DNA from 3 places in the Cohnella abietis genome. Region 1 is predicted to be linked to each of the others. Evidence: predicted binding sites of a transcription regulator. Region 1 holds the regulator's gene; each other region holds the start of a gene.
The links. Region 1 encodes Rex, which represses fermentation and respiration genes when NADH is low (regulators of the CRP and FNR family bind a similar motif). Its sites were predicted from a motif close to TTGTGAAATATTTCACAA; they were not measured.

Region 1 (8,262 bases):
GTGCTGCGCCCGCCGTAAAAAATCTCCTCAGCAACTGCGCCGCCTAGTGCAATCATAATCTGTTCTTCTAGAACCTTTAGCGTATAGAGATAGCGATCCTCCTGCGGATGATGACGAACATATCCCAGAGCCTGTCCACGCGGAGTGAGCGATACCTGAGCAACACTCTTAGGACGCACATTCTCGGCTACGATCGCATGACCTAGCTCATGAATAGCTACTCTCTCACGTTCTTCGCGAGTCGTTTCTCTGTCCATTCTTTCACCCATCATAACTTTGTCAATCGCTTGGGTAAGATGAACGGTCATCAGCTTATCTGACTCCTCACGCATTGCATAGATCGCTGCTTCGTTCATGACGCTTTCCAGCTGTGCTCCAGAAAAACCAAAGGTTTCTTCCGCTACCTTGCCGAGCGACACTTCTTCATCCATCGGTTTATTACGTGCGTGCAGCTTCAGAATGTGCTCCCTACCCGTCTTATCCGGAAGATCTACCTGAATCTGGCGATCGAATCTACCTGGGCGAAGTAAAGCAGGATCAAGCAATTCTTTACGGTTCGTCGCAGCAATCAGAAGTACACGAATACTTTCTTCCCCCTGAACACCATCCATCTCGGTAAGCAATTGATTAAGGGTTTGATCATATTCTCTATGCTGCCCGCCGTCTCTTTTGCCACCAATGCCATCAATCTCATCAATAAACACAATTGCACTATCTCTCTTCAGCTTAATCGCTTGCTGGCGAGCTTCCTTGAACAAATCGCGGATTCTTCCAGCACCGACCCCAACATACATCTCGACAAACTCACTCCCCGATGCCGCAATAAATGCGGAACGAGTATGATTGGCTGCAGCTTTAGCAAGTAAAGTTTTGCCTGTCCCTGGAGGACCCGTCAACAGGATACCCTTGAGAGGACGAATACCGAGCTGTTGTATCTTGTCACGATTGACTAGAAAATCCAATGCCTCCGTCAGCTCTCGTTTCGGCTGGTCCTGACCACCAATATCCTCGAAGGTTAGAAATTCAGGCTTCCGTGCGGTTACCTTCTTACCAGCTGTCCCCATCGCTAGACCACCTTTGGATCTAGACAATACGATGACTGCTGCGAACATTAATAAACCCATAACCATAATAGCTGGAGATATACCAACGTATAGCAAGAAAATAAACAAAACTACTGCAGTACCTATACCGATCTCTTTTCCAAAGGAGCTTAGCTTACGCATTAGACCACACCCCTAACATCGCAGGCTGGCGAGGTAAAATAACGTATTTCGCCGCGTTACCATCCCTCATTGAAATATAGACATTCGTTTCATCCATATCTGTGTGTACGGTAATTCCTGCAAATTGCTCGGATAAGCTCTCCATCGTATTTCTAATGCCTGAGTATTTATGGTTTTCCATCGCTTCAGCAACATCGAACAAGGCGTAGCTCCATGCTTTTTCAAGCCGCACACTTTCCTTATCCGTTGCAGTCGCCGCTAATTCCAGCTTTTTGCTTCCAATCTCACTCGCTCCATCTTTTTTTATTAGACGATATACTTCTCCAAGATCAGCATCTGGAGCCAGTTTAACTTTCACTGTAACAAGTCCATTGGACATCTCGACCTTAGCAGTTTCTACACCAGCAACTGAATTGGCAACCTTGTCTAAAGGCTTCTCAACGCCATAATGTCTGTAAGCAAACCATCCTCCGAACAGAATGACGGCCGCTAATGCCACAGTTATTGTAATAGGTATTATTCGTATTTTCATTATGCTAAACCCCTCCTACAAATAGTTATCTGTTTAGTTAGGATTGAATGTTTCAATGAGGTACAGCTAATAGTATATCAGGATTTGATATACTAATCGTTAGATGATCAATGGTAAAACAACAAAAAAACGCCTATTTAGGCGCTGTCGGGAAAATCTCAACAACCATTATTACGCACTTCGCAGCTCTTGTTCTCCATGAGGTCGAACCGTGCCACAGCTATAAGCGGTCTATCAAGATTCTTCTATTTTTACGAGCCCTGCTGCTTTCCGGACTTACTGAGTGAACTACACATACCTGTCTGCCAACACATATGTGTAGTTCACTCAGTAAGTTAAATTTGGAGGACTAACGTCAAACGGCTCATACTTTCCATTCGATATAAAAAAGCAGCCCATAAGTTCATCACTTATGGGCCAGCCGTTATTATGTCTATTTAGCTTAATGCAGCGGAATGTTTATGTTTTGCTTACTAACTCGAGAGAACATAGGTTTTAAGCTTTGATCCTGTTTTGAAGGAGTAAAAATCAATCGATTGATGCCGCTGATTGTTCTGCTCTGCCTCATTCCAGTAACGAATTTCCCACACAGGCCCGTTCTGAAACCAACCCGGAATGATGCGAATCGGCATTAATCCATTGTGCTCCTGCGAGAACTTTGCAATCATCTGCTGCTCAGACATGTTGTCGCTGACCTTTTCTTTAATGGTCTCAGCCTCGCGCTCCCATACCATCCATTCCTGCTCCTCAGCATCTTTTCCATTTACAACCCATACCGTCTCATCCCAAGTGTGAATTACCGCATTGGAGACTTCGACTAGCCCTGCTTGCTCTTTGGCGATTCGTATGGCGTTGTTCTCGGCATTACGATGATCAGTATCCGCGGAACGAACGTACAGAACGAAGGTAACGATAACAAAAACAACAAAACCAGCCAATATGACTAGCCATCTTCTAAGCGAAAGAGACGGTAATCTCCGTTTACCCTCACTGCGGCTCAGATTCATCCCCGAAGCCTCTGGAAACAACGTTCCGCTTCAGCGAGAATCTTCTCTTCATCGAGAGTGAGTAGCTGACCATTTTTCAACAATTGTTTGCCATTGACCCACACATGACTTACGTCCGACCCTCTAGCTGCATAAGCCAAATGTGAAACATAATCTGTGTGTGGAACAAAATGCGGCTTGCTGATGGAAAGAGCAATGAAATCTGCCTTGAGCCCCACCTTAAGCTGGCCCACGATTCCTTCTAAACCAATGGAACGAGCCCCGTATACGGTTCCCATCCGTAATGCCTCAGCCGCTGGAACAACTGTCGGATCCCCACTGACGCCTTTGTGCAGCAAAGCAGCCATAGATATTTCTTGGAACAGATCCAGATTGTTGTTACTAGCTGCACTGTCCGTACCGAGTGATACAGTCACTCCTGCCTTCATTAAATCAGGCACTCGCGCGATCCCGCTTGCAAGCTTCAAGTTGCTTACCGGGTTATGGGAGACAGCAACATTACGTTCCGCTAGCAACGCAATTTCCTCATCATTTAGATGAACGGCGTGAGCAACTAGAGTAGGACGACTAAACATACCTAAACGGTCCAAATGCTCAACCGGACGGTAGCCATAGTCTCTAACATTCTGCTCAACCTCAGCTATCGTTTCGGACATATGAGTGTGCATTGGCAAATTAAGCTCATGCGCTGCTTCTACGAATTTGACAATATAGTCGGGTGGACATGTGTAAGGAGCATGAGGTGAGATCATAACGCTAATACGTCCGTCAGCTGCGCCATGCCAGTCCTTGGCGAACTGAATAGCGTCCGCTAGCTTTGCCTTCTGGACGTCCTCAGGACATAAGCCAATTACACCACGGGTTAAGCTAGCCCGCATACCCGATTGCTCGACCACCTCGCCGACACGTTGCATATGGTCATACATATCTACAAATGTGGTGGTACCACTTTTGATCATTTCCGCCGCAGCAAGAGCTGAACCCCAATATACGTCGTCACCCGTAAATTTAGCTTCTGTTGGCCACATATGATTTTGCAGCCAATCCTGTAAAGCAAGATCGTCCGCAAGTCCGCGAAGCAAAGACATTGCAGCATGGCCGTGCGTATTAACAAGCCCAGGCATGAACAGTAGTCCCTTGCCGTCCATAATCTCAGTAGCACGAGATTTCTCTTGCTCAGGAGCGCTTCCTTCTCCAAGACCAGCAATAAGATCGCCCTCTATTGCCATCCAACCCTCGAATTGGGGCAGCTGTGCATCCATTGTTACGAATGTACCATTATTAATAAGTAAGCGCGTCATTGGCTTTCCTCTCCATTCAAAGAACCATTAATATGATCCATATAATAAGCCAAGCTAAGTAGCTCTGCAGTAAAATCAGCATGGTGAATTCTCACTCCAGGAATTGACTTCAGAACGACTGGAGCGAAGTTCAGTATCCCTCGGATACCCGCTGCCACGAATTGATCGGCTACATTCTGAGCCTCTGCAGAAGGAACCGTTATGATGCCAACTGATATATCATGTTGTTTAACTGCAGCCGATAGCTCCTGCATAGGCTGCACGGTTAATTGATTGATAAGTGTTCCCTTCTTGCTCTCATCAGCATCAAAAACAGATACAATTTTCATATTATCTTTAATGTACATATTATAGTTGCACAATGCACGACCCAAATTACCTGTCCCCACCAAAGCAACATGCATCATTTTGTCTAGCTTAAGAATTTGGCGAATCTTTTCTATTAAATAATCGACATTGTAGCCAACGCCTTTGCGTCCGAACTCTCCAAAGTAGGCTAAGTCCTTACGTATTTGTGCAGGATTTAGATCAAGCTTCTCCCCCAAATCCTGCGAGGATACTGTCTGGATGCGACTAGCACTCAGCTCGTTAAGAAATCTTAGATAGACAGGAAGTCGTCTTACGACTGCCTCGGATATTTTGTTCGGTTTCATGACAACTCTCCCTCTTCACCATCGACAATCGGATTAAGCCATGAGCTTACACGGGCAGCCATCGCCGCTGTCGGCAAATGTTCCATCTTGGGACCAGGTAAGGAATACAAGAAATATTTACCGTAATTCGTTTCTATTACTCTTGTATCATATAATATGACGATGCCTTTATCAGAAGCCGTTCTTACTAGTCGGCCAAAGCCTTGCTTAAAGCGTATAACTGCCTGAGGAAGTGATAGCTTCATGAAAGGATTTTTATTCTCAGCTTGGAGCTTCTCTGATTTGGCTTCTGCGACCGGGTGGTTCGGAGGCTGGAAGGGCAAGCGGACAATTGCAAGACAAGTCAGCGCATCTCCTGGCAAATCAATTCCTTCCCAGAAGCTACTCGTTCCTAGCAACACCGATGCTGGCTGCTTAATGAATTGCTGTGTCAAGCGGCTACGGCTGCCACTGTCCATTCCTTGTCCTAACACTTGAATCCCGCTTGACTCTAGTCGCTCCTTCAGAGGCCCATACACGGTTTTAAGCATACGATGGGAGGTAAAGAGCACAAGCATACGCCCTCCCACTGTTCGGGCCATTTCCTGAAGCGAATCGACTAACGCATTGATGAAGGTTGTTTCTCCATCGCGTCCTTTAATCGCAGGAAAATCTCTAGGGATAAGAACTAACGCCTGCTCGCGATATTTGAAAGGGGATGGAAGTAATGCCGTCTTTAATCTCCCATCCTTCTCAGCCGCATCTAGCCCAAGCTGCTCAGTGACGTAACGGAAAGACTTATCAATCGTAAGTGTAGCTGATGTCATAATGACGCTTGCTTTGCGATCGAATACACCTTCTTTAAGGAGCACGCTTACATCCGCTGGCACTCCATATATCCATACCGATCTCCCGCGATACTGAGAATGCCCCTCTACCCAATAAACGAACTCAGGCTTGCCAAGCGAGACAAAAGATTGTGTATCTGCTCGCACATTGGCCAAGTCTTTCAGCACTCCGCTTAGGTCGGTTAGCATCCCTTGCAAGCTAAGCTCATCCGCATCTTCCCGAATTTCAATCGTTAATTTCTCTAGAGGCCGGATAAAATCGGAAAGTAGCTGGATCACATTGTTCCCATCTACGGACAAGCTCTCCCACTGTGAAGGCAGCTCCGATGGCTTCAGCCTATAGGTATAATTGCCTGTTTCATCTGTAGAGGCCTGACTAGCGAGCAAATTAAACAAAGCATCCATCCATCGCTCCCATGCATCACGTATTTCATGAATTTTGGGCACGATTACCTCTAGCTTTTCTGTCCAAGCCGATGAATTGCCCGTTCCTAATGATGAAACAGTGCTAATTAACTGAGGCAATAAACCAGTACGTGCATCTTTCCAGATACGTTGAAGAGGAATAGCTAGCGTTGAATGCCCTGTTTTCTGTCCGAGATGATGGCTTGCAACCTCTTCCAGATGATGCGCTTCATCTACAATCAGTCTATCATATGCGGGTAAAAGCCGATGCTCAGCGCGTATGTCAGTGAACACCAGAGCATGATTCGTAATAATAAGATCTGCTTTACCGGCTTCGTTCCGTGCTCGATGATAGAAGCAGCGACGGAACCAAGGACAGGCACGATTCAGACAAGATGCTGCATCACTGGATACTGCATCCCATTCCTCCTTGTTCCGAGTACCGATATTGAGCTCTTCAGATTCCCCTCTTTCCGTTTCTCCAAGCCATACCGTCATTCCCCCTCGAGTAATGGCATCCTCGCGACCTAGTGCATGCTCTGGAATTTGCTGACGGCTCTCAAATTTCCTCAAGCATAAGTAGTTACTACGACCCTTGAATACCGCTGCGCGAAAAGGCATAGGAAGAACCTGCTGAAGCAAAGGCAAATCTCGTTCACGAAGCTGCTCCTGAAGCTGAATTGTATGAGTAGTGACTACGACTTTTTTGTCTTCCTTTAACCCATAATATAGTGAAGGCAACAAATAGCCTAGTGATTTCCCCGTTCCTGTTCCCGCTTCCACCAATAAATGAGAGTCCTGCTCTAATGCTCCAACAACCTCCTGGAACATAATCTCCTGACCTTCCCTTGATTCATATCCGGGAAACAGCTGCTTGAGATTATTCTGAACGATAGCTAGATATTCGTCGAATGACATATCCTTCAACAGCTTAGATGCATCCGTTGTATCTTCGCTCCGATTTGTAAGTGCATCCTCGCTCCAGTCGCCCACATTCATCGCGAATTGACGGAAGTGATGAACCCCTTCCTCTTGAATGAATGGCTGCGTTTCACGCCAAACAGCTACGTCAGCAATTAGCCAGCCTAGATCATTGCTTTCCTGATCGAACATAGCTCTAAGCCGCTGCAAAGTAAATAATGGCAACGTCCTGAGCTTGTTCAAGCACAGCAGGAATAGCTCTGCGGTTGCAACAGCATCACTGTCAGCCTGATGAGGGCGATCATGACTAATATTAAGGGTTTGTGTAAGTGATGATAATGAATAAGATGGCTGGGTGGGATACAGAAGGCGAGTAAGCTCCACTGTATCAATCATTCGTCCTGCGAATGGCAAATAGCCGCTCCGATCTAGGGCGGCTTGCAAGAAGGAAGCATCGAACTCTACGTTGTGCCCTACAAGTACAGCATCCTGAAGGAAAGGGACAACCTCATTAAGCATATCTTCAAGCTCATTAGCATTGATGACATCCTCATTGGTGATCCCCGTTAAACGCGTTATCTCAGGCGGTACCGGCCTGCTTGGACGCACATAGCTAGCATACGTTGAACAAACGGTACCCGCCTCATCAATTAGCGCGAGCCCCGTTTGTATAATTTCATCTTTATCGGACGACATGCCCGTTGTTTCAAAATCGAGCACGGCAAATTTCATTGCTGACTTCCTTTCCTTCCGGCAACCAGAACCGTATATATAACGGGCGATATCTAGACCTGAACTAAGCTTTGCAGCTCAGCACTTCCGAATTGAAGCTGCAGCTGTCCACTTCCCTGCTGGATCGATTCCAAATTCAACTGAGGATCAGTGAAGGAGGGATCGACTTCCAACGCTTTGAGAAAATAATGCTGAGCTTGATCAATATGGGCATAAATAGCTTGAATGCAGCCTAATGCATTATAAGCGATCGCTTGTAGTCTGGTCTCTTCCGATGTGGACACAATTAATTGGAAATGCCTTTGCGCTTCATTCCATTGTCTCATATGCATCCGAGACATCCCAAGAAATAATCGTACGCAAGTAAATTCAGGATATTCGGCTACCGCTTCCTCTAATTGCTCAGAAGCCTGCTTAAACATCTGCAGCTTAAAGTAACCTTGTCCTTTAATAAATGAGCCTACAAGCTTCTGTGGCGCTTTAGCCTCGGTCACGGCAGGCTGCTGCTGAAGATCCCTAAACATCCCCATCTTGTCTTCAAACTGTAGCCATGACTCAATAATATCATCACTTAGCGTTTTGAGCATGTCCCATTGCTGCTGTAGCATCTTTTTTTCATCACCGGAAGAGGTCGGAAATCGGAGTATAAGATCATCTA
Region 2 (8,262 bases), 1.5 Mb from region 1:
GACCTTATCTTTACGGCTGCCTGGTTGCAGTACAACTCCAACGTTGCGAAGGGCCAATTCCTGGAACTGGACAAGTTGATCGATCAGTACGGACAAGGCGCTAAGGAAACACTCGGGCCGGATTGGATCAAAGGTAGCCAGGTCAATGGGCATAACTACGGGCTTCCGACTTTGAAGGAGTTCGCAGGTGCTGCAGGGCTGCTCTTCCGCAAAGATCTAGTAGAGAAATATAATATAGATCTGAATGCGATCAATACGATGGACGATCTCACACCGATCTTCCAAACGATCAAGGACAAAGAGCCGGGTGTCACACCGCTAGTCCAATCGCTATCTCTTAACCTGCCAGGCTTGATTTCAGGCTATTCCCTTGATTATCTCGGCGATAGCTATGGGGTAGTTGATCCAGATAGTGGAGACCTGAAGGTTGTGAACATGTTCGAAACAAAGAAGTATACGGACGCAGTTCAACAGATGCGGAAATGGAACAAGGCTGGATTTATCAATAAAGATGCGTCTACGATTAAAGACGATCAGCTATACAACGTGATGAAGGCGGGTAAAGGATTCGCGTTTGCCGCATCCACCAAGCCAGGAAAGAATGCGGAAATGAGCACGCAGCTCGGTGTAGACCTGTTGCAAAAGGATTTGATCAAGCCTCAGACGACGACGAGCGAGGCATCGGGAGCGATGCTGGCGATCTCTCGGACATCCGGAAATCCGGAGCGTGCGATGATGTTCCTTAACTTGCTGTATACGGACCAATATTTGATTAATTTGCTCGACTTCGGTATCGAAGGTAAGCATTACGTGAAGAGCGCAGACAATGTTCTCGACTTCCCTGAAGGAGTTACAGCTCAAACGAGTGGTTACAATCCGGGTGCAGCTTGGATGTTTGGTAACCAATTAAATACGTACTTGTGGAGCAACGAGGACCCGAACAAATGGAATAAATTCAAGGAATTTAACGACAGCTCTACCAAATCACTGGCGCTTGGCTTCGTTTGGGATCCTACCAATGTCAAGAACGAAGTGGCGGCAGTCGCGAATGCAAGAACGGAATTTAGCGGGGCGATCCAGACAGGGACGATCGATCCGGACAAATTTTTGCCGCAGTTTAACCAGAAGCTGAAGGATGCGGGTCTTGATAAGATTATTGAAGAGAAGCAAAAGCAATTAGATGCATGGGCTCAAAATAAATAAGCGTGCCTCCTAATCGGTGCGGAAAGCGTGAATCCTCTATAGGTTCACGCTTTCCCCTTTTGCTTTTATAATGGAGTGGCTCGAAACGTTGGATAGGACAGGAGGAAGAGCTACCGGTGACCTTACGAATGAAAGTTATCCTTGGTTTTTGCGTCATGACGATTCCGCTTGTATGTTTTCTGATCTATACCAACTATTACTCTAGTAAGGTCGTCAGGGAGCAAGTCGCAAACTTCAACTCCGGTCTGCTGACGCTTTATGGGGATCAGATTGATCAGACGCTTGCGAACGACAATAGCTTCCTCTATAAGCTAGCCACGCAAGAGCCTCTCGTGCGTTCTTTGATCTACAATCTCAATAATGAGGATGAGTATTCGTTAACTCGGGCCGCTGTATCCAACAAATTATATACGGACGCGACTTATTACAATAGCTTTGATGTTTTATTTGCCTATGTCCCGAATAATCGGGATTTAATTGTGGCGCAGCTTTCCCAGAAAAGCTATGGGGAAGAGGTCCAGATTCAGAGCTTTCTAAGAGAGCTGTTTACCGATGACGGAAAAACGGAGAACCATGAGGCATATGACATCCGGTGGACGAATTGCCAGATTGGCGATGATCAATTTTTGTTACGAATCGTACGCACGGATACGAATACCTATATCGGGGCGTTGATTAAGAATAGCGATTTGATGCGGCCACTTCAAGTGATTTCAAAGGAACGTAATATTAACTCGTATTTCTTGCGAAACGACGGGCAATGGATTGATTCGGTGCTTCCTGATGCCTCGGATCAAGTAACAGCGGCGATCCGGAATGGTCGGAATGCTTATCAAACTGTCAAGGGGCATGAAAAATATTTGCTCGTTTACCACAGGATGAAGCTCTCCGATCTGGTACTTACAATAATGATTCCGGAAAATGAAATGCTTCAGCAGGTTCCATTGTTCCAACGGATTACCTATGTTATTCCTTTCGTAGCTGGAGCCTTGTTACTTATTTTTCTAATGTATTTACAGAAGCTAGTGATCAAGCCGATGCAGCATCTGATTAAAGGCATGAGGCAGATCGGTAAAGGGAATCTAGATGCCAGACTGTCTACCCGTGGCTCGCTCGAATTTACACTGATTGACGATACCTTCAACAACATGGTCTCACAAATCCAGGATCTGAAAATTCATGTTTATGAAGAGGAAATACGTTCGCACAAGGCAGAGCTCAAGCAGCTGCAATTGCAGCTAAATCCACATTTTTTATTTAATTCCCTCAATATTATTTATAATTTAGCGGAAACGAAGAAGTACGACCTCATCCAACAGATGTCCCGACATATGGTCAGTTATTTGCGTTTTTTCGCGCATCTCAGAGATAACCACATTACAGTTCAAGATGAAATGAATAATGTTGATCACTATATGCAGATTCAGAAGCTCCGCTTCCCGAAGCATCTGGAATACGAGTGGAGAGTAGAGGAGGCGGTCATGGCGTTTCCGATCCCTCCGTTATTAATCCAGCCGTTCGTCGAGAATGCTATTAAGCACGGATTCTCGACAAAGGACAACGTATTCCGGATCAACGTTCATGCGGGTGTTCGCTTGCAGCCGGATCGCGAGTGCGACTATTGCGAGATCAGGATAGAAGACAACGGACGGGGTCTGCCCTCTGAATTAACAGACAATCTGGCCGAACGGCTGGAGGATCGCACTTTTACGGATGAACATATCGGAATATGGAACGTATACAATCAGCTTAAGATGATGTATCGCGGCGAAGCCGAGATGGTATTCACCAATCTTGTACCACATGGAGCGCGCGTTACTATTCGGATTCCTATGTACAAAGACGATCGTGAAGGAGGCAAAGCTGTCGATGTTTAATCTGCTGATCGTGGACGATGAGATTTATGCTGTAGAAGGGCTAAAGTCGGGTGTGAATTGGGCGGGTGTCGGATTTACCGGAGTTTATGAAGCGTACAATATTAGGGATGCCCAGGACATACTTGTCAGCGTTCCGATCGATGTCGTCATTTGTGATATCGAGATGCCGGGAGGAGACGGCTTTGAGCTGATTGAATGGATTCGCCGCCACGATTCGGATATCGTAACGCTATTTCTGACGTGCCATGCCGACTTTCATTTCGCTCAGAGAGCGATCCAGCTTGGAACCCAGGATTATTTGCTTAAGCCAGTCGATTTTGCGGCGCTCGAGGAAACAGCACACAAAATCGTAGCCTCTATACAGCAAGAGTGGGATCGTAAGTCCGCCTATGATAAAGCGAATACGTTTTGGGAGTCGAAAAAACCGCTGCTTGTTGAACGTTTCTGGCAGGACGTGCTGGGATCGCGAATTCCGTCTGCTTCTGATCAGCTTCGGAAGGCAATCGCGGAATACGCAGTTCCGTTTGACCCTGACCGTATGGATGTATTGCCGATTCTGATCAGTGTCGAGCAATGGATGCAGGCATTTAATGAGCGGGATGAAGAGCTAATGGAATACGCGATCCGTAAAGTAGCAGAAGAGATTCTGTTAGTTGACGGTGCGGGCTGCGCCGTTCAGGAGCGCAATGGAGCTAATGTTGCATTCGTATACTTCGACAAGGCTGCTACACCGGATCCGAATGAGTGGGTCAGAAGATGTGAGGAATTTCTGCTATATTGCGAGCGTCATTTTTATTGCAAATCTTCCTGCTATATTGGTCAGAAGTCGGCTATAGAACGTACGAAGTCAAATTACGAAGCGTTATTGAAGCTGGAGTTCGATAATATTTCGAAATCGCGTTCGGTGCATTTACATAAGCCGGAGCGGGAAGAGGTCAATCGGCTACGGACCTTTGATTTGTCGGAATGGCCTGGACTGATCGAGCAAGGGGCGGAAGCTGCTTTGCGCGAGCGAATTGTTCAATCGCTGGCGATTCTAAAGATTGAAGGGGGTAACGCTGAAGCGTTGCTCATTTATTACCACAGCGTTCTTCAGGCGATCTATTCGGTACTGCACAAGCGAGGGAAAAGCGTGCAGGAGGTATTCGCTGAGGCGGAAGCTCTTGAGCCCGCATTCGTACCGAAAACGATCAGCCAAATTGAGCAGTGGAGTATACGAGTAACAGGGGCAGTCAGCCGTTACGTGAAGAAGGATGAAGATTCAATCGTGCAGAGGGTGAAAGAGTATGTGATTGCCCATTTGGACGATCGCATCGAGCGGATGGAGCTTGCTGATTTGGTACACTTAAACCCGGCATATTTATCAAGGCTGTTCAAGAAGGAGACGGGAGAGTCGCTCACCGAATTTATTCAGTCTGAGAAAATGAAGCTGACCAAGCAGCTACTACGCGGTAGCGACAAGCCGATCAGCGAAATCGCACAAGTGGCGGGTTATAGCAATATGTCATACTTTTCGAAAGCGTTCAAAAAAATGTATGATATGAGCCCCTTGGCTTTTCGGAAAGGTTCCCCATCTAGAGAGGGGAGGAGAGGGGAATGGAAATAAAGCAAGAAATGGCGATGCAAGGATAACCCTTGTACCGCCATTTCTTTATTTTGATACGATTTTTTCAAGTTATAACTAGGGTCTGCTATTTAGCCAAAATTCCTGTGCCGGTAGCCGGATCTTTCGGCTTGCGGTGGAAGAGTTGATCAAAGCCCTTGTGTAGCAGTGGAAGGACGTAACGGTCAAGTCCGAAGCGACCTGCGTTCGTTCCAGCGACGACAACCAGCAATCCGAGAAGCATTAGCCAAGGGTTAGTGCTTACTGTTCCAGCGAATAAAAACATGAAGTTCATTAAGAGTCCGAAGAATGCAGCCGTAACAGTCAGCGTACCAAGGATGAGACCAAGACCTACTAGGAACTCTCCCCAAGGAATCATGACGTTAATAATTTTAACGTTCGGTAATGCGAAGTGTTCTAGGAAGGCTAGATACGTAGGGTATACCGCCTCGCCTGTCGCCTTATCGACAATCGGATTATTAATGGCTCCGTTCAGAAATCCTCCAGCATTAAAAGGTGTTGCTCCGGTAATTTTATGCCATCCTGCGGTGATCCAAGCGTACCCAACTACGAAACGGACAATGGTGACAAGGATTGCAGCAATACGATGCTCTCTCCACAATTTCATCATGACAATCACTCCTCATTTAGTGTATATAAAGCGTTAATTATGAAAGTAACGATTTGTAGTTATCGGTGTATTGTAGTTATCGGTTTATTGTATTTCTCACCGATGTTTGAGATCGAAACCGTTTCATCGGGATCACCATCCTCGTTTGTTTTCTTGTCTTCTTGTTTTCTTGTTTTCTTGTTTTCTTGTCTTGATTATAAATCTAATTTCAATCAATTTATGTGAAATAAATCACAATATCAGAAAAACTTTATCACCTATTTAGGGGGTTATAATCTCCGATTAGTTACACCATGCAATAACGCACTGAGGGCTACTAAGGGAGGAGGAAATCCTCATTCACGCAGGAATAACGCACTGAGGGCTACTAAGGGAGCGGGAAATCCGTATTTGCGGAGGAATAACGCACTGAGGGCTACTAAGGGAGCGGGAAATCCGTATTTGCGGAGGAATAACGCACTGAGGGCTACTAAGGGAGCGGGAAATCCTCATTCGCGAGGGAATAACGCACTGAGGGCTACTAAGGGAGCGGGGAATCCGCATTCGGGAGGGAATAACGCACTGAGGGCTACTAAGGGAGGCGAAAATCCTCATTCGCGAGGGAATAACGCACTGAGTGCTCTTCTGTCAATAAAGTAGACACCAATTAGTTTAAGCCATGTTAGCGTAGTAAAGTTGCTCAAAGCACACCGGCGACATATAACCAATAGTGCTATTTGAGCGTTTCCGGTTGTAAAAGAATTCGATGTAGCGATAGAGTTTTTGCTGGGCTTCTTCCACTGTCTTAAACTTAGGCTTACTGTAGATGAACTCACGCTTTAATATGCTATGAAAAGCCTCGATACAGGCGTTATCATAGCAGTTACCCTTACGACTCATACTTGGCTTCATTTTGTAGTCCAGCAACTGCGTACGGTAATCTTTGGCGGCATACTGTGAACCACGGTCGGTGTGGTGAATCAACCCCTTGGGGGGCTTCTTGGCAGCGTACGCCATTTTCAGTGCATCCAGTGTAAGGTCAGTCGTCATTCGATCGCTTAGCTTCCAGCCCACAATTTGTTTGGTGAATAAGTCCAGGATACTGGCGAGGTACAGTTTCCTTTGACGGCACGGGATATAGGTAATGTCAGCCACCCACTTCTCGTTGGGTTTTGTGGCCTTGAAATCTTGCTGTAGTACGTTGGGAGCGATGGGCAGATCATGGTTGGAATCGGTTGTGGAGACTTTGAACTTGCGGGACATACAGGAACGCAAACCCTCTTCTCGCATGATGAGACCAACCGTACGCTCGGAGACGATCCATTTTTCCTTTACAAGCTCCCCGTGTATTCTCGGACTACCATAGCTTTCATCCGAGTCGTAAAAGTGCCATTTTACCCGCTCGGCAAGCTTGGCTTTGCGTTTTTTGAGCTCGGATACTCCGGAGGTCAGCCACTTGTAATAACCGCTCATAGACACCTCTAGAACGTCGCACATCTTCTTCAATCGAAACTCGGAGCGATGATTTTCGATGAACTGGAACCTTAGTTCCTTTCTCTGCTGAAGATGTGCATGGCCTTTTTTAGGATTGCAATCTCTTCTTCCATATCCTCGATTTTACGTTTCTGATCTTCGAGAAGTTGTGATTGTTGACGAAGGGTTTCTCCTTGATTTACGGGCTCGTTATCGAACTCTCGATACTTTCCAACCCAGTTACGCAAAGTGCCTTGATTAACGTTAAGCTCATCTGCAATCTGCTCTAACGACTTCCCCTGCTCTTGCACATACTTTACGGCCTCACGTTTAAATGTCTCATTGTAATGTTGCCTGTTCCCACCCATTTTCAACACCCTCTTCGTATGCTTTTTTTCATTATCTGTCTCTCACTAAGAGGTGTCTACTTTTTATTCTAATTGCAGAGGGCTACTAAGGGAGCGGAAAATCCTCATTCGCGAGGGAATAACGCACTGAGGGCTACTAAGGGAGCGGGAAATCCGCATTTGTGGAGGAATAGCGCACTGAGGGGTTACTGCTTAGGTCTCCCCATATTGCGGGAGATTTTTTTATGTTCTTTAAAGGATTTCTTCGCCTCATGTCGAATACATAATTATGCCATCTTCAACAACGAGGAGCGTGACCAAGATGCTAACGCCGCAACAAGTGAACACGATTTGCAAAGGAGATCAGGAGATTGCGGGTTACTTCAACGCGCTTCTCACCGTGATAGATAAGCAAGAAAAACAAATCGAGAAACTCGAGAAACGGGTTCATGAATTAGAACGCCAACTCGGTCAGAATAGTAACAACAGTAGTAAACCGCCTTCGAGCGATGGATTTCGAAAACCGACCAATCTACGTCAACCCGGCGGTAAAAAGGGGGCGCCTAAAGGGCATGATGGACATACGCTTCGCTTTAGCACCGACCCAGATGAGATTGTCATCCATTCGGTTTCTTCTTGCTCGAATTGCGCTTCCTCATTAGCGTCCGTGACGGCTACGCGCTATATTAAACGGCAAGTATTCGATTTACCGCTACCTCGTTTGGTTGTTACCGAACATCGTGCGGAAGAGAAATGTTGCCCTACATGCCGGACGCGTCAATCTGCCGCTTTTCCGACACGCGTCAACGCGCCCGTTCAGTACGGAGATAGTTTTACGGCTTGGACGGCGTATTTGAACGTGTACCAGCTCTTGCCGTTAGATCGCATTTCGCGGTTGTTTGCTGATTTGACAGGACAGCGTCCTAGCGAAACGACTTTGATCACGCAATTGAGCACAATGGCGGACGTTGCGTTGCGAATGGAGCCTGCCATTCGCGAACAATTGGTGAAGCAACCGGTTTTGCATGCCGATGAAACGGGGATGCGCACAAACGGTAAAAAACAATGGCTCCACACACTCTCCAATGACCAATGGACGCTACTCTCATTGGCGGAGAAACGGTGCGGGCAGACTTTGGTAGACATGGG
Region 3 (8,262 bases), 3.0 Mb from region 1:
AACGAATATTTAAGCCCGTCTTAATGCCAGGTCCGACAACCAAAGCTTCTTTACCAACATATTTGACGAATAGCTGCTCCAACACGCTCATAATTGGCGGAACCACACAGGATAAAATAACGCCCTCAATTTGTTCTGCTCGAACACCAGCAAATTGAAATAGATTGCTAATTAGTACGCCATATTCGTCTACAGTAGAGGAACGATTCGTGCTTAGGCGCCAATCATGCGTTAAAATATTTCCTTCGTATAAGCCTAATACGATATTGGTATTCCCGACATCTACTACTAGAATCATATCGGTACCCCCTGCTGCTTCTTAGCATTCAGATCCAAGCTTATATCAAGCGCTAGAAAAGAATGAGTCAAGCTCCCAACCGATATGATGTCAACGCCACTCCGCGCTACGTCTGCCACTCGCTCAGGTGTAATCCCACCGGAAGCTTCTAGGACAATATGTGGAGCCATACGCCGCACAACCGTTACAGCCTCTGCCATCGCAGCAGCCGTCATATTATCAAGCATGACGATATGCGCCCCAGCATGAACCGCTTCTTCAGCCTCTGCTAAAGACTCAGCCTCTACCTCAATCATCATCGTATGGGGAATACGGGATTTCGCCGCATGAACTGCCGCTGTAATCCCTCCAGCTGCTTTAATGTGATTATCCTTGATCATGACAGCATCATACAAACCGAAGCGGTGATTAGCTCCACCACCGACTCTAACTGCATATTTCTCAAGTGTCCGATGTCCTGGAGTAGTCTTGCGGGTATCGGCAATCTTTACAGCCTGCCCCTGAGCAGCTTCTACGTATTCGTTAGTTTTGGTTGCAATACCCGAAAGCCTCTGCAATAAGTTGAGCGCCAGTCTTTCACCCGTCAGAATGCTATGTGTTGAGCCTTCAACAATGGCTAGAACCGTACCCTTTTCCACTCTAACTCCATCTGCTACCTGAGCATTAAACTTCAAATCTTTATCTATGACCTCGAAAACAAGCCGCGCTAAAGGAATACCAGCAAGAATGCCCGACTGTTTAGCATGGATAATTCCGCTCGATACATGACCCAGGGGTACAGTCGCCATTGTTGTAGCGTCTCCCGAACCAATGTCTTCCGCCAACCAAGAGCGAAGCTGATCTTTCACTGCTTCAATTGCAGGACCACCGATTGTCCAATCGCTTTCTCGTTCAAACATCGTCGTCGACCCTTTCTGTACGAATACCTTTTTCCCGGTTCAATATCGTGTGTGTACGCCAATTCAAATCATCCCTCTGAGGATAATCTTCCCGATAATGACCGCCACGACTTTCTTCACGATTGAGTGCTCCCTCGGTTACAAGGAATGCGCAGGTCAAGAGATTAGCATATTCCAATTCCTCTTTCTTAGAGAGACACAGCTGAAACAATGGCAGCTGCTTCTTTAACTCCTCTAGCCCCTTAAGAAGTCCGGCACGATCTCTTCGTAATCCAGCGTAGCGAACCATTCCCTTCTGAAGCTTCAGGCGGCGCTCGATAAGTGCACCCGTCAATGCAGCATTCCTATCTAAGCCTAAGCCATTGTCTGCAGAAGCCTTTGCTGGGGTAAGCTTGTTTACAGCATCTACGATACGTTGTCCGAAAACGATAGCCTCCGACAATGAATTACTTGCAAGCCGGTTAGCGCCATGCACTCCAGTCGAGGAAGCTTCACCACAGGCAAAGAGACGATGAATACTAGTCTCGCCATGGAGATCAGTTTTGACTCCACCCATCATATAATGAGCTGCTGGCGCTACAGGTATCCAATCCGTCGTCATATCGAGTCCATAATTTAAGCAATATTCAAATATCGTCGGAAAACGATGCTTAATTAATTCAGGGCTTTCATGCGTAATATCAATATAAACATAAGTAGACTTTGTCGTTTCCATCTCGTTCACAATTGCACGAGCCACAACATCTCTAGGAGCAAGCTCTAGCTGAGGATGATAATTTTCCATGAATCTGTCGCCATTAATATTGCGTAAGAATGCACCCTCGCCGCGAACGGCCTCCGAGATAAGAAATCTAGGCGCACCAGGATAACAAAGAGACGTCGGGTGGAATTGATTAAACTCCATATCCCGAATATCAGCACCTGCACGGTAGGCCATAGCCACCCCGTCACCGGTTGCCACCTCAGGATTAGTCGTATACCGATAGAGCTGCCCGGTGCCCCCTGTACAAAGCACAGTAGCTCGTCCGAATACAGCAACGCGAGATCCGTCTGGCTTCTGAACGAGCGCCCCCCGACATTCCCCGTCCTCCGTCAACAGATCCAGCACAAAATGATCGTCCCACAGCTCAAGAGTCGGATCAGATTTGACCTTCTCCGCCAATGCACGGACGATCTCAAAGCCTGTGGCATCCCCATTAGCATGGAGTATACGACGTTGGCTATGAGCACCTTCCTTCGTCAGAGCGTACTGGCCGTCTTCTTCATCAAAGTTGGTGCCGTATCTAATAAGCTCCTGTACCCCATGAGGCCCTTCATGAACAAGCACATCGACTGCTGCGGCATTACAAAGACCTGCTCCAGCAATCAATGTATCTTTAGCAAGAAAATCGGGAGAATCTTCATCGGAAATTACCGCAGCAATTCCGCCTTGCGCATAGCGGGTGTTGCTATCGAATAAGGACTTCTTAGTTATCATTAATACCCGCTGCGTCTCGCTGGCCTTTAGCGCCGTATATAGTCCGGCGATGCCGGCCCCAATAACGATCACGTCCGTCTCAATGCGAGGAAGCTTGTCTAGATCAAAATCAACAACGTACCTTGGAATCATGGTTATTTTGTCCCCACTCAACAGAAGAGTAGCACAAGCTGCTTGAACGATTAGAAAGCATCGGTAGGTTATACCTCAGCTTGTCTAATCGTCAGATATAAACGTCTGCAGCTGTCCATTGGACAGCTTAGCCGTTTTACTTTACTAGCAGCATGCGCTCCAGCGATAAACGAGCCTTGTCCGCGACATCCTGCGGTACATATATTTGCGGTTGCATCGTCTCTAAGGCTTTAACAACCTTCTTCAGGTTATTAACCTTCATGTTCGGGCAGACGAGAAATTTCGATGCGAAATGAAAGGATTTATTAGGACTATCCAGACGAAGCTGATATCCTGTTCCGTCCTCCGTACCTACAATAAACTCTTGATGACTGGATTCCCGACAATGCTTAAGAATACCCGTCGTACTGCCAACGAAATCGGCCATTTCAACGACTTCCGGACGGCATTCTGGGTGGACTACGAATTCCGCATTCGGATACTTCGCCCGCATCTCCTCGACATCCTTAATAGTCAACATGTCGTGGGTGTTGCAGTAGCCTTCCCAAATAATCATCTTCTTGTCAGTAAATTGCTGCACATAATGCCCAAGGTTCTTATCTGGACACCAGATGACTTCATCGGCATCAACTGAATTGACAACGTTGACCGCATTAGCGGACGTACAGCAAATATCCGTTTCCGCCTTAACGTCAGCAGAGGAATTAATATAGGTAACGACTTTAGCATTCGGGTGCTTTGCCTTTAATTCCCTAAGTCCAATCGGATTAACCATATCTGCCATTGGGCAGCCTGCACGTTCGTCCGGAACGAGCACGGTCTTATGTGGAGCCAGAATCTTAGCACTCTCTCCCATAAAATGTACACCACAGAACACGATGACATCCGCATCTGTTGATGCCGCTTTCTGAGCTAGCAGAAAAGAATCTCCGCGAAAATCCGCGACCTCCTGTATTTCATCACGCTGATAATAATGAGCGAGAATAATGGCATTCCGTTCCTTCTTAAGCTGCATAAGCCGTTCGCGTAGCTCGCGATTTTGTTCTGCTTTACGCTCTAGTGCCAAAGCCTCCATGCTTAATCTCCTCCCCTAGATGAACCGATAGTTTGTGAATCAATGCACAAACATGGCGGGATCGTTGTCTCTATTGTGGACGAAAACGAGTTCGTTCATTAACAACTAATTTACACTTGCCAAGTAAGGCTGTCAATTCATCTTGCACCGATTGTAAGCCCTTTTTTCAGGATATTAAAACGGGATGTTCGCCAAGCGCCGTTACAGCGCGGGAACATCCCGTTTAATGAGTACCTTATTATTTAGGCTCTTCGGAGCCGTCATCCTTGCGCGAATCCGGTATAGTCGGCAATGGCTCGTCATCACGGGTTTGAATCCGCACCTTGACATCGCCAATCGTATCCACAATCGGTTCAGCTTTGGACTCCTCGTCGTTAGAGGATGGTTCCTCAACGTTAGCTACGAAGATACCCTTCTCGATCAAAGTCTTGATCTGTTCGAGATCAAGCGTCTCCTGTTCAAGAAGCGTCTTAGCTAACAAATGCATCTCTGCACTCTTCTCGTTAAGGAGCTTCCTAGCACGATCATAGCAATCACGAGTAATGCTCTGCATCTCTTGGTCGATCTCATAAGCAATGGCATCAGAATAGTTCTGTTCATGTCCGATGTCACGGCCTAAGAATACCTGACCTTGGGAACTGCTACCGAACTGCATAGTTCCGAGCTTTTCACTCATTCCGTACTCCATGATCATTGCACGTACGATGCTTGTAGCTGACTTAAAGTCGCTATAAGCGCCCGTACCAATTTCTCCGATAAAGATTTCTTCGGCTGCACGACCTGCCAGCAAGCCTGTCACTTTATCAAGAAGCTCTTGCTTAGTCACAAGCATACGGTCTTCCTTAGGAAGCATGATGACATAACCGCCTGCACGTCCACGTGGAACGATCGTTACCTTGTGTACCGTATCCGCATGCTCAAGGAAGAATCCAGCAATTGTATGACCCGCTTCATGATAAGCGACAATACGCTTCTCACGATCGCTAATGATACGGCTTTTCTTCTCCGTACCTACGATAACACGGTCAATCGCTTCATCGACTTCTTGCATGGCGATATCTTTCTTATTACGACGTGCAGCAAGCAAGGCTGCCTCGTTGAGTAAGTTTTCCAGATCAGCACCTGTAAATCCAGTTGTACGTTTAGCAATAGTGCCAAGACGAACATCTTTATTCAAAGGCTTGTTGCGAGCATGAACCTTCAATACTGCTTCACGGCCCTTAACGTCTGGACGATCAACCGTAATCTGACGGTCAAACCGGCCTGGACGAAGCAAGGCTGGATCAAGAATGTCTGGTCTATTCGTTGCAGCAACGATAATGATACCTTCATTGGCACCGAAGCCGTCCATCTCTACGAGAAGCTGATTGAGTGTTTGCTCACGCTCATCATGTCCACCACCAAGGCCTGCGCCCCGTTGACGACCAACAGCATCGATCTCATCGATAAAGATAATACATGGCGAGTTTTTCTTTGCATTCTCGAACAAGTCACGAACACGGGATGCCCCGACGCCCACGAACATTTCAACAAAATCAGAACCAGATATAGTGAAGAACGGAACGCCCGCTTCACCCGCTACTGCACGAGCAAGCAACGTTTTACCTGTACCTGGAGGACCGACGAGGAGAACACCTTTTGGAATGCGTGCGCCAAGCGCCGCAAACTTACGGGGATCCTTCAAGAACTCGACAACCTCGACCAACTCTTGCTTCTCTTCATCCGCTCCGGCCACATCCTCGAACGTGACCCGTTTCTTCTCTTCATTATAGAGACGGGCACGACTTTTGCCGAAATTCATCACCTTACCGCCGCCGCCTTGTGCCTGATTAATCAGGAAGAAGAAGAGAACGAACATGATGATGAAAGGGATAATAGAGGTCAAGAATGTCAGCCAGAAGCTTTGTCCCGGCATTTTTTTAATGTTAACTTCAAAGTTTTTCTCTAACCCAATCTGAGTAAGCTGTTGAAGTGCGTAATCGGCATAAGGCGCACGGCCCATGAACGTTTCGCCCTTCTCATTAGCGGCCTTAGGCTTATATTCACCTGTTACTAAATAGGTGCCGCTTTGAATTTGCAAGGTCAGTTCCTTAACATTGCCCTGCTGGACTGCTTGAACAATTTGATTGTAATTCAGTTCCTTGGTCGTATCCTGCTTCCCAATGAAAAACTGAACAATCCCAACCGTTACCAAAAAGATAAGTAAGTAAAACCCTGTGTTCCGGATGAACCGATTCATCCCCGACCTCCTCTCGACACGCTTACATCATTTTACCATAGCCTGTCTTGGCATCACAATAATAACGCACCACCGTATGGACGGCGAGCTCTTAAACCGTATAGACTTCCGGCTTGAGCACTCCGACATAAGGCAAATTGCGGTATCTCTCCGCATAATCAAGCCCATATCCAACGACGAATGCATCAGGAATACTAAATCCGGTGTAGTCTGCGTTCAGGTCTACTGTACGGCGTCCCGGTTTATCGAACAGAGCCACCACGTTAACGGACAACGCATTGCGGCGCTCCAGGACATCGATCAAGTAGCTTAGGGTCAATCCACTGTCAATAATATCTTCTACAATAAGGACGTCTCTACCTTCAACTGATGCGTCTAAATCTTTAACAATTCTGACCTCACCAGAAGATCTTGTGGAATTGCCATAGCTCGATACCGCCATGAAATCAAGCTCAATAGGGATATCGATATTCTTGGACAAGTCCGCCATAAAAATAAAAGCGCCCTTCAGTACACAGATCACAAGTGGATTGCGTCCCTCATAATCACGACTAATCGTCGCTCCGAGCTCCTGTACCTTCTGCTGTATTACTTCTTGCGAGTATAGAACTTCTTGAATGTCGTTGTGCAAAAAAGGTACCTCCCAGTGATTATTAAACGGTATGATGACTTTACTCCGATCATGCCCTAGTTTTCAATACTGACCAACCTAATCAACAAGGTTAATCGTGTATTTGGAGTAACAAGAGCGTGACTCGAGCGCCGCATTCCCGGTATCCATAACACGCGGTTGTCTCCATCCACCAGAATGGGAATTTTATCGCGACGGGAACGCGGAACTTTGGCATCGATGAACATATCTTGCACTTTTTTAGTGCCGTTTAGTCCATAAGGCTGTATAAGATCTCCCGGCATGCGACTTCGAATTTGAATGGGAAACTTAATTTGACCTGCGTCAAAGGATGCTTCCTGCAAACCCGACCGCGCATAGGGAATGAAACCTTCTAGATGCTCCAGTATAACTCGTTGTCCTGCTTCCTCGATAAGAACTTCACTCGCCGTGTCAGTAATGGTATAAGAAAAACCTACCTCTGACGGAAAGCCCTGACCGATATACACCTCATCATATTCCCGCTTAAGCACCCATCCATCTCCGATGTCCAACTGAGTAGTCGTCGGATGTTCGCGTACAAGTGCAGTAAGAATTTCCTCCACATGTTGAAAATCCAACATCTGGCGAGGGTTAGCAGAACAATTTAATATTAATTTAATCAATCTGCGTTGTAAAGCGATGTGAAGGCCGCGGAACCATCGTCGCTCTAACCGGAAGCCCTCTCCATATGGAGTTACCTTCTCCTTGAACGCCTGAAGGGTTTGGTCTTGCATATAATCGTCATCCGCCGCTGCCATAGTAGCAAGTCTAACCAATGATTCTTTAAGCTTGGGATTATACTGCTCTAGCAACGGCAAGAGATCTAACCGGACAGCATTGCGGAAATAATGTCGGTCGACATTGCTGCTATCAACCGCGTAAGGCACCCCGTTTCGCTTACAATAATCTAGAAGCTCACATTTGTTAATACGCAGCAAGGGGCGAATCAGTTCCAATTGTTCATCTTTTCGTCTGGCAGGTATGCCAGCAAGCCCGCTTACACCCGTTCCTCTGATGACTCTCATCAGTACGGTTTCGGCTTGATCATCGGCATGATGTCCCGTCAATAAGTAAGAACAAGAATGCTTATGAGCAACCTGCTTAAGAAATTCATAGCGCTTTTCCCTAGCCGCGGATTGGGTATTCATGCCAGTATCTAATATATATGCTGGTACATTCAGCTCTGCTGACTCGAAAGGCAAACCCCATTCCGCCGCCAAACGACCTACCATAGCCGCCTCAGCATCCGACTCCGCTCCGCGGAACTGGTGATTGACATGCGCAACAATGATTCGGAAGGGCTCTTCCTCCGCCATTGCTCGAAGTATATGTAAGAGAGCCATCGAATCGGGACCTCCGGAAATCGCTGCAACGACAGCGCTATCCCCTTGCCACCAGCCGTCCGCCCGTGCTTGTGCCATTATGTGAGCCTTCCAGTCTTCCTGCTGTTGCACTTGCACAGTCATTACTCCTTTTTACCCCTATTGAAA

Region 2: the regulator Rex is predicted to act here: its motif matches at 5,534-5,551, upstream of KCTCHS21_RS06395 (DoxX family membrane protein).
Region 3: the regulator Rex is predicted to act here: its motif matches at 3,914-3,931, upstream of nadA (quinolinate synthase NadA).

Annotation. Positions count from the first base shown of each region.
Region 1 covers NZ_AP019400.1:3,041,079-3,049,340, reverse strand. The annotation lists gene KCTCHS21_RS13035 (AAA family ATPase) at 1-1,226, opposite strand, end outside; gene KCTCHS21_RS13030 (hypothetical protein) at 1,219-1,758, opposite strand; gene KCTCHS21_RS13025 (cell wall elongation regulator TseB-like domain-containing protein) at 2,232-2,765, opposite strand; gene KCTCHS21_RS13020 (amidohydrolase) at 2,762-4,066, opposite strand; gene KCTCHS21_RS13015 (redox-sensing transcriptional repressor Rex) at 4,063-4,719, opposite strand; gene dinG (ATP-dependent DNA helicase DinG) at 4,716-7,604, opposite strand; gene KCTCHS21_RS13005 (hypothetical protein) at 7,658-8,262, opposite strand, start outside.
Region 2 covers NZ_AP019400.1:1,568,692-1,576,953, forward strand. The annotation lists gene KCTCHS21_RS06380 (ABC transporter substrate-binding protein) at 1-1,203, shown strand, start outside; gene KCTCHS21_RS06385 (sensor histidine kinase) at 1,320-3,080, shown strand; gene KCTCHS21_RS06390 (response regulator transcription factor) at 3,073-4,686, shown strand; gene KCTCHS21_RS06395 (DoxX family membrane protein) at 4,772-5,314, opposite strand; gene KCTCHS21_RS06400 (IS3 family transposase) at 5,966-6,826, opposite strand; gene KCTCHS21_RS06405 (transposase) at 6,838-7,134, opposite strand; gene tnpC (IS66 family transposase) at 7,436-8,262, shown strand, end outside.
Region 3 covers NZ_AP019400.1:85,732-93,993, reverse strand. The annotation lists gene KCTCHS21_RS00420 (type III pantothenate kinase) at 1-298, opposite strand, end outside; gene nadC (carboxylating nicotinate-nucleotide diphosphorylase) at 295-1,197, opposite strand; gene nadB (L-aspartate oxidase) at 1,190-2,806, opposite strand; gene nadA (quinolinate synthase NadA) at 2,943-3,881, opposite strand; gene ftsH (ATP-dependent zinc metalloprotease FtsH) at 4,120-6,120, opposite strand; gene hpt (hypoxanthine phosphoribosyltransferase) at 6,212-6,751, opposite strand; gene tilS (tRNA lysidine(34) synthetase TilS) at 6,808-8,238, opposite strand; gene KCTCHS21_RS00385 (serine/threonine protein kinase) at 8,254-8,262, opposite strand, start outside.